One region of the Lysinibacillus sp. NPDC047702 genome, then DNA from elsewhere that is predicted to be linked to it. Evidence: predicted binding sites of a transcription regulator. Region 1 holds the regulator's gene; the other holds the start of a gene.
The links. The regulator CtsR, encoded in region 1, represses protease genes until heat stress. The targets are predictions, from matches to a motif close to ATGGTCAATAAAGGTCAAACA.
Positions count from the first base shown of each region.

Region 1 (4,377 bases):
AGAACAGGCATCCTAGATAAGTTTCTAAGATGCCTGTTAAATATTCATTAAGGTTTAAATAACTTAAACCAGCCTTTCCATTTAAAGACTGCCAGCATAAAGATAACAATAAGAATCATAATGCCTAAGACGATAAAGTAGCTGTATTTGCCATGTAACTCAGGCATATTGTCAAAGTTCATCCCATACACACCAGCAATAAAGGTTAATGGAATAAAGATAGTTGACACGATTGTTAAGGTCATCATAATGCCATTCATACGACTGGAGCTCATTGCCATATAGCTATCACGCATATCAGCTGTTAGCTCACGGTTAGATTCAACCATTTCTGTCAGCTTTAGCAAATGATCGTAAATATCTCCGAAATAAGCTCGTTCAGATTTTTTTAGTGAGAATCGATAGGAATTAAGAATACGGTATAATAGGTCACGCATTGGTAGGATGGTGCGCCGTAAATCGAGCAAATCACTACGGAATTCGAATACGATTTTCATGGCATTTAAATTACTTTGATAGTTTAATTCATCTTCTAGAGCGTTTAAATGATCCTCAATTTTATAGGCCAGCGGAAAATAATTATCAACGATTTTATCAATTACCTGATAGGTTAAATACACTGTACCTCGTTCCCAATTTTTCGGTTGTTTTTCTAGCATATTTTGTACTCTATCGATTTCGGGAGCAGTATTTTTATGGAAGGTTACAATAAATTTATTTGAAACAAAAATATTAACTTCCTCTGCTGCTAATTCTTCATTCACTCTATGAATAACAAAGAAATGGAAATCATCATAAAAATCGAGCTTTGGTCGCTGTAAACGCATTAAGCAGTCTTCTATAGCAAGTGGATGGAAATGGAAAAATGTATCCAATAGGAGCTCTTCTTCAGTAGTAGGGCAATCAAAATCGACCCAATACCATTCAAAATGATTATTGTGTATATCCTCGATAGGAAAATCCTTTAAAAGTTGTTGATCTTTTGTAATTCCGATTGTGCGTATCACAGCATTCACCTCAATTCTGTTGATTATAACTTTGTAGGAGTAGTCGTCTTCATAGAGTAATACATTTATTTTTAGACTCCCTTATAGCATATCCAACCACCAAATAAAGTAGTGGCAAAAAATCTGGATGGCTTTGTAAATCCTGCCTCTTGAAGTAATGTTAAAATATCCTCCTCAGGCATAAAAGAAAGAGAGCGTATGGATTTTTCCATATCAGCTACCTCTGAGGAAGTTAGCTTTGTATGTTGCAGCCAATAGGCCCGCCATAAATCAAATTGTAGTTCGGTTTCTAAAGAGCCGGGCTGCCCATATTTTGAAACAAGAACAAATGGTGCACCAGGCTTTAAATTATTTGCTATTTCTTTTAATGTTGCAAGCTTTTCTTGAGTCCCATTGATAAAATGCAGCACTAAAATACAGCTAGCCGCATCAAACTCCCCAGAGGGTAACTTCGTCTCCAGTATAGTTCCATGGTATAAAGAAATTTGATTAGGTAAAGATTTTAAACGCTCCTCCGCTATATGTAGCATAGCCTCAGAAGGATCGATGCCAACAAATGACCAAGCTGGCTTATGCTCTGCAAGCTGTAAAATTTCATTGCCGCTTCCAGAGCCAACTACTAAGAGTTTAGCTTTCTCAGGTAGTGTGGAATGATAAAAGGTTTGTGTTAAACGTAGCATGGCATCGTAACTAGGTAAGGTTCGACGAATACCTTTTTCGTATTCGTTTGCAAGTGTGTTATTAAATTCCATTGTGTCTCACATGCCTTTCCCAAAAATTTTTAAAAAAATACAACATACAATGAAACTATTAAGGGTATAGTTCCGTAAATAGTAGTACATAAAACAAAAGAAAATTTAAAAAAGAAGGGTTGATATAAATGGAAGCTAAATGGTCTAAGGTAATCATACACGCAAGTGCATTTTTTGCGCCATGGTTAGTGCCAATTTTATTTTTCTTAATTAGTTCTGATAAAGAGGTAAAGGCTATTTCCATTCAAGCATTACTGTTCCAGATTGTTATGGGTGTTTTAATTGCAATTTCTGTGGCACTCAGTTTTGTACTAGTTGGTTTACCGTTTTTAATCATTTTCGGTATTATGGTGTTTGTCGTACCGATTATTGGTATTGTAAAGGCTATATCTGATGAACCATGGCGTTACCCAATTGTTGGCCGCTGGGTATAATTTTTATCTTCATTCAGCAAATGTTTTTTGTATCGAAAGCATAGCGGCAGATGTTTTATGCGCATAAGCGTAGCGGCAGCGGCAGATACAGAAGACTCCCACCTCTACAGGTGGAGATGAGTGCGGTTTTGGTTCCTTTTCAGTTGGGTGACCAAACACCTACTGAAATAGAGGGACTCAGGCTAAGATCTTCACAACCTTTGAAAATCCAGACGCAATTACGCCAAGGCGAAATTGATCAACGCAAGTATATGCTGATTGCATGTGCTTGCGTTTTTTTCATCACTAAAAAGGGTACATTAGACATATGACTCAAAGATATCTAGCATGAATGGTGATTTTTCAAGCGTTTGAATGAAAAGATGACTGCTTTTAATTTTTCTATAGGCGAAATCATTGCAATTTTTTTCAAGCGTTTTGTATAATATACTCAAAGAAAGTCAAAGATAGTCAAAGTCAGTGAAGTAAGCGAGGTGTATTCCTATTGCGTAATATATCAGACATCATAGAAGGCTACTTGAAGCAAGTACTTGAATTAGGTGGAGAAGGGCATATTGAAATTAAGCGCAGTGAAATTGCTGATAAATTTCAATGTGTGCCCTCACAAATAAATTATGTGATCAATACTAGATTTACTGCCGAACGAGGTTATCTTGTTGAAAGCAAACGTGGTGGTGGTGGATACATACGAATTTTACGTGTCCGCGCGAATTCACAAATTGATTTGATTGACGATGTCCTCAGGCAGATAGAGGGAGGGGCATCGCAAACAATGGCAGAAGATTTAGTTTATCGGCTTATTGATGAGCAGGTAATTTCAAAGCGAGAAGCGAAAATAATGTTAGCAGCCATTGATCGCTCCACTTTGGATTTGCCACTCCCATTACGGGATACCATTCGAGCAAGAATATTACGAGCAATGCTAACAACAATCAAATACGAACAGCAAAAATAGAGAGGTGATGGAAATGATTTGCGAACATTGCAAGCAGCGTAATGCGACGGTAACTGTAACACAAGTTCAAAATGGACAAAAGGTAGAGCACCATTACTGTGACGTCTGCGCCTCGCAGTTCCATCCATTTCATGCAGAATTTAAACAAGAGCCTGTATCTATTCAACAGCTATTATCTAATTGGTTTGGCTCACCGACATGGCAACAACAAAAAGTGGATGAAAAACAACAGGCGCAGCCACAACCACAAACTTGTCCACAGTGTGGATTTACGTATAAACGATTTTTAAAAGAAGGAAAATTCGGTTGCCCTAGCTGCTATGACAGCTTTAGTGAGCACTTGCCGAAGCTCTTTAATAGAATACAGGCAGGACCTCAACATCTTGGTAAGATGCCAGGCGCCCATAGTAATATTTATGTCATTAAAAAACAAATAGAAGATATTCGGAAACTTATGAAAGTAGCTGTAGATGATGAACAGTTTGAGGAGGCCGCCAAACTGCGAGATGAAGTGAAGGAACTGGAGAAACAGCTACAATTTGAAGGTGGTGATGTGACGTGATGATTGAATCGTTTCTAGAACGAGCTACACCCACATGGATGAGCGTGGAGGACGATTATTCAGATATAGTCATCAGTACACGTATCCGTCTTGCACGAAATTTAGATGGCTATCGTTTTCCACTATCCTTTACAGAGAATGAGGCATTGCAGGTAGAGCAGGCTGTAACACATGCCGTGCAGGATAGCACAAAGCTCCAAGATCATTACTCATATTTTGCCATCAAAGACTTAACATCCTTACAGCGTCAAATTCTTGTAGAAAAGCATTTAATAAGTCCTCAGCTTGCCAAAAAAGAACAAGTTGGCTCCATGCTATTATCTGATGATGAATCAATTAGCATTATGGTGAATGAAGAGGACCATTTACGCATTCAATGTATGACAGCGAGTTTTCAGCTACAAAGGGCATATGAGCAGGCCAATAAAATTGATCGAGCCCTAGAAAAAGCTTTACCTTATGCATTTCGTGATACTTTTGGATATTTAACAAGCTGCCCGACAAATATTGGTACTGGTTTACGAGCATCCGTTATGATGCACCTGCCTGCCCTTACATTAACAGGTCAAATGAGTCAAATTATTAATGCCATGACAAGGCTGGGAATGACGGTAAGAGGGATATATGGGGAAGGTAGTGAAAATTTAGGTAATGTTTACCAAGTGTC
Region 1 is NZ_JBNNMG010000040.1:4,623-8,999, forward strand. Features, by position in the region: gene corA (magnesium/cobalt transporter CorA) at 48-1,007, opposite strand; gene ACQKIM_RS17570 (class I SAM-dependent methyltransferase) at 1,079-1,759, opposite strand; gene ACQKIM_RS17575 (DUF4870 domain-containing protein) at 1,888-2,193, shown strand; gene ACQKIM_RS17580 (CtsR family transcriptional regulator) at 2,678-3,148, shown strand; gene ACQKIM_RS17585 (UvrB/UvrC motif-containing protein) at 3,162-3,710, shown strand; gene ACQKIM_RS17590 (protein arginine kinase) at 3,707-4,377, shown strand, end outside.

Region 2 (4,377 bases), on a different contig from region 1:
GCTGTCGTAAGAGCTAAAGGAAGAAAAATTTATGTTTGTAATTTAATGACTCAAAAGGGTGAAACCATTTCCTATACAGCAGGAGATCATGTAAAAGCAATTTACGAACATGTTGGCGCTTCCTTTATCGATTCTATTTTAGTAAATGAAGAGAAGTTACCACATCCTGTACAGGAGCTTTATAAGGAAGAATGTGCGGAACCTGTAACATTTGATGTGGCAAAGCTTGAAAGTATGGGATTAGAGGTTATTAAGCGCGATATTGCAACGATTCGGTCAGATGGAACGGTTCGTCATAATGCGGCAAATGTTGCTAAATGGCTAGTAGAATACGCAAATATTTATAAACAAAAAGTAAACAATCTAAAAATACAATCATAAAGCGCTTATTGTATATGATAGGATGAGCATATACATAGAACTGAAAGTTGAAAGGGGGGCACGTGATATGTCTTTTGCTTCTGAAACAAAAAAAGAATTAACGCAAATAGAAGCGGACAATCATTGTATGAAAGCAGAAGTATCTGCCCTAATTCGTATGAATGGTTCATTATCCTTTGCGAATAAACAGCTAAGCTTAGACGTACAAACTGAAAACGCTGCAATTGCAAGAAGACTCTATACGATTATGAAAAAGTTGTATCCGTATAACGTCGAGTTACTTGTCCGAAAGAAAATGCGTTTGAAAAAAAATAACGTATATATTTGCCGTGTAAGAGAAGGTGCACGTGAGCTATTAATTGATTTAGAAATCATCTCAGACGACTTTCAATTCAATCATACGATTTCTCCAAAGCTCATTAAAAAAAGTGGTCAAAAAAGAGCATATTTACGAGGTGCATTTTTAGCAGGCGGCTCTGTTAATAATCCAGAAACATCAGCCTACCATTTAGAAATCTATTCTTTATATAAAGAGCATGGCGAGGCTTTAATGGATGTGATGAATGAATTTGAGCTAAATGCAAAAACAATAGAACGGAAAAAGGGCTTTGTGACCTATTTAAAAGAGGCAGAAAAAATTTCTGATTTTCTTAATATTGTAGGAGCTCATCAGGCAATGATGAAGTTTGAGGACGTTCGTATATTGCGGGATATGAGGAATAGTGTTAACCGTATTGTCAATTGTGAAACAGCAAACTTAAATAAAACAATAGGTGCAGCATTGCGTCAGGTAGAAAATATTCGATTTATTGAAAATTCCATTGGTTTAGATCAATTACCAGAAAAGCTTCGGGAAATTGCTCGTTTACGAGTGGAATATCAAGATGTCACACTTAAAGAACTGGGTGAAATGGTATCAAGCGGAACGGTCAGTAAATCAGGTGTCAATCATCGTTTACGAAAAATCGACGAAATAGCAGATGCATTAAGACGTGGAGAAAAGATAGGCGGTTAAGTTTTCATACTTTTCAGGTATGAATGTGATGCGTAATCGCGTATTGTTCTTTTGCTAGTAAGTGAGGTAAGATAAAACTAATAAGATGAACGGTAGTAAAGGGGAGTTTTGAGAATGACCGAGAGAAGAGTCCAAGTCAAATTAAAATTAGGACTACAGGCTAGACAAGCAGCGTTATTTGTTCAAGAGGCAAATCGTTTTAGTGCAGATATCTTTCTTGAGAAGGATGAGAAAAAAGTTAATGCTAAATCCATTATGGGTGTAATGAGCTTAGCTATTGCCAAAGGAACAGAGGTAGTTTTAAGCAGTGAAGGCAACGATGCTGAGCAAGCGGTTACAGCATTGGCAGAATTAATCGAAAAAGAAGATTAAATATAAAGACTGTCCAATAAATTGGGCAGTTTTTTGTGTATCTAATTACTAGAAGTGGTGGATAGCGGAGCTAATGTGACGGATAGAATGGATTAAAAGTAAAAAAAGACATCTCAGAACTAAATCTGAGATGTCTGTACTGTGTTATTTACGGTCGTTACGGTCCATAATATGGTCGATTAAGCCATATTCTTTTGCACGTTCAGCCGTCATGAAGTTATCACGATCTGTATCTCTTGAAATGACTTCAAGCGGTTGCCCAGTACGTTCTGATAAGATACCATTTAATTTTTCACGTAGGAATAAAATTCGTTTTGCAGCGATTTCAATCTCAGTTGCTTGACCCTGTGCACCACCAAGTGGTTGGTGAATCATTACTTCTGCATTTGGTAATGCGAATCGTTTACCAGGCTCACCTGCTGCAAGTAGGAATGCCCCCATAGATGCTGCCATACCGATACAAATTGTCTGCACTTGTGGTTTGATAATTTGCATTGTGTCATAGATGGCCATACCGGCAGTGATTGATCCACCTGGTGAGTTAATATAAAGTGAGATATCTTTATCTGGATCTTCAGCTTGTAGGAATAAAAGCTGTGCTACGATAGAGTTAGCCACGTTGTCATCAATCGCACTTCCTAAAAGGATGATGCGGTCTTTTAGTAGTCGTGAATAGATGTCATAGGCACGTTCACCACGGCTTGTTTGTTCAATAACTGTAGGAATTAAATTCATGTTAAATCCTCCTTAATAAAACTAAATTCGAATACTTTTGCTGAAAACTTCTGTTGTATTTCAGCTGTATCCTTATCATACACATTATAGTCAGGGAAGGTCAAATATTAACCCTGCTAAAGTGAAATAAAAAAAATAAATTGTTTTTGCATTCTATAGTTGAATTGTTAGCAATACGTTTGTATAATAGTTAAGGTCATAAGTTTAAAGTACGGTTCACTATTTTGCGGGTATGCTTCAAAAAATGAGGATTATCTACATCATGCTTTTCATAAAGCCTAGAGTGAGTACTTTTTTTTTGTTTTTTAATTGCCCTCGTGGTGTAATGGATAACACGTAAGATTCCGGTTCTTGCACTGGGGGTTCGATTCCCTCCGAGGGCGCCATTTTACTGATTATTTGATATACATTTATAGCTCGATTCTCCTAATAAGTAGTTTAGCAGCCTGCTTAGTGGAGAAAGAAGGGAAAATAGTGGAAATACTGCCCTAATTGGCATTATTCCCGTATTTGTTCCATTCAAACCTTCAAAAAAAGCAACAACTCCAAATTATTTTTTAGTGAACATACTGTACGTGAGGACTAGCCATCTAGTCGAAAAAAAGAATCCTATCTGAGGGGATTCTTTTTTTTTTGACTAAAACTATCTAATTATGGCATGATTAGCCGTGTATAAATATACATTTTTGATGCTATTTTCGTTTATTCATACCGTTTTTTGCTAAAATAACGCATAGAGATAAATTTTTATGAAAAAATAATTACTTTTATACGAAAAGTTATTGTCTATTGGCAATAATGTTACTATAATTGACCTAATAGTCGAACATTTCCGAATTGTGAAAAATGAAGTCATATTTCGGAAAAACTTATTTTAGGGGGAAACGCTATGAAAAAAAGATTAACCATGTTACTTATGCTCGTGGCAGCACTAATGCTAGCTCTAGCAGGATGTGGCGCGAAGGAAGATAAATCATCAGGTAGTGCACCAGCAGAGGATGGTGGAAGCGGTAAAAAAGTTTATAAGGTAGGTACTGAGGCTACTTTCGCTCCTTTTGAATCAATTGACGATAAAGGGAATATTGTAGGGATTGATGTCGATATTTTGAAGGCTATTGCTGATGAAATGAACTTTGAAGTAGAATGGCAAAATATTGGTTGGGAGCCTGTATTCCAAACAATTCAAAATGGTGAAACAGATATTGGGGCATCAGGGATCACAATTAATGAAAAGCGTAAAGAGTCATTTGATTTTACAGAGCCATATTATGAATCTCAATTATTAATTGTTGTAAAAGAAGATTCAAAGATTAAGTCATTAGCTGAGTTAAAAGATAAAAAGATTTCGGTACAAATTAATGCTACTGGTCACGAAGCTGCCAAAAAACTACAGGGTGATGCTAGTACAAAAATTATGGCATTTGAAAATCAACCAGTGGCTATCCAAGAAATGCTGAATGGCAATGTAGATGCTGCGATCGGTGATAATGCAGTAGTTTATGAATATATCAAAGCACATCCAGATCAAAAACTTAAAATAGTAGAAGATGATGCATTTGAAAAAGAATATTATGGCTTCATGGTTCAAAAAGGAAATAAAGAGCTTTTAAACCTATTAAATGAAGGTCTACAAAAGATTAAAGAAAACGGTAAATTAAAAGAAATTACTGGCTCAGACTTTAAGTAAGACAAGGATAATGATGCCCCTAGCGCATAGTTGATAGGCTAGCGGTTTCATATTCTTTCGTAACTTTTTAGGGGAAATGGGGTTTTCGGATGGACATCTTTGACTTACGCTGGGACATAGTCTGGAACTACCGAGATATGTTTATACGTGGTATTGGCGTAACATTAATTTTGACACTCAGTGGTTA
Region 2 is NZ_JBNNMG010000009.1:82,017-86,393, forward strand. Features, by position in the region: gene ACQKIM_RS07105 (gluconeogenesis factor YvcK family protein) at 1-381, shown strand, start outside; gene whiA (DNA-binding protein WhiA) at 449-1,396, shown strand; gene ACQKIM_RS07115 (HPr family phosphocarrier protein) at 1,511-1,768, shown strand; gene clpP (ATP-dependent Clp endopeptidase proteolytic subunit ClpP) at 1,913-2,503, opposite strand; tRNA gene ACQKIM_RS07125 (tRNA-Arg) at 2,815-2,889, shown strand; gene ACQKIM_RS07130 (basic amino acid ABC transporter substrate-binding protein) at 3,393-4,190, shown strand; gene ACQKIM_RS07135 (amino acid ABC transporter permease) at 4,280-4,377, shown strand, end outside.
Region 2: the regulator CtsR is predicted to act here: its motif matches at 2,590-2,610, upstream of clpP (ATP-dependent Clp endopeptidase proteolytic subunit ClpP).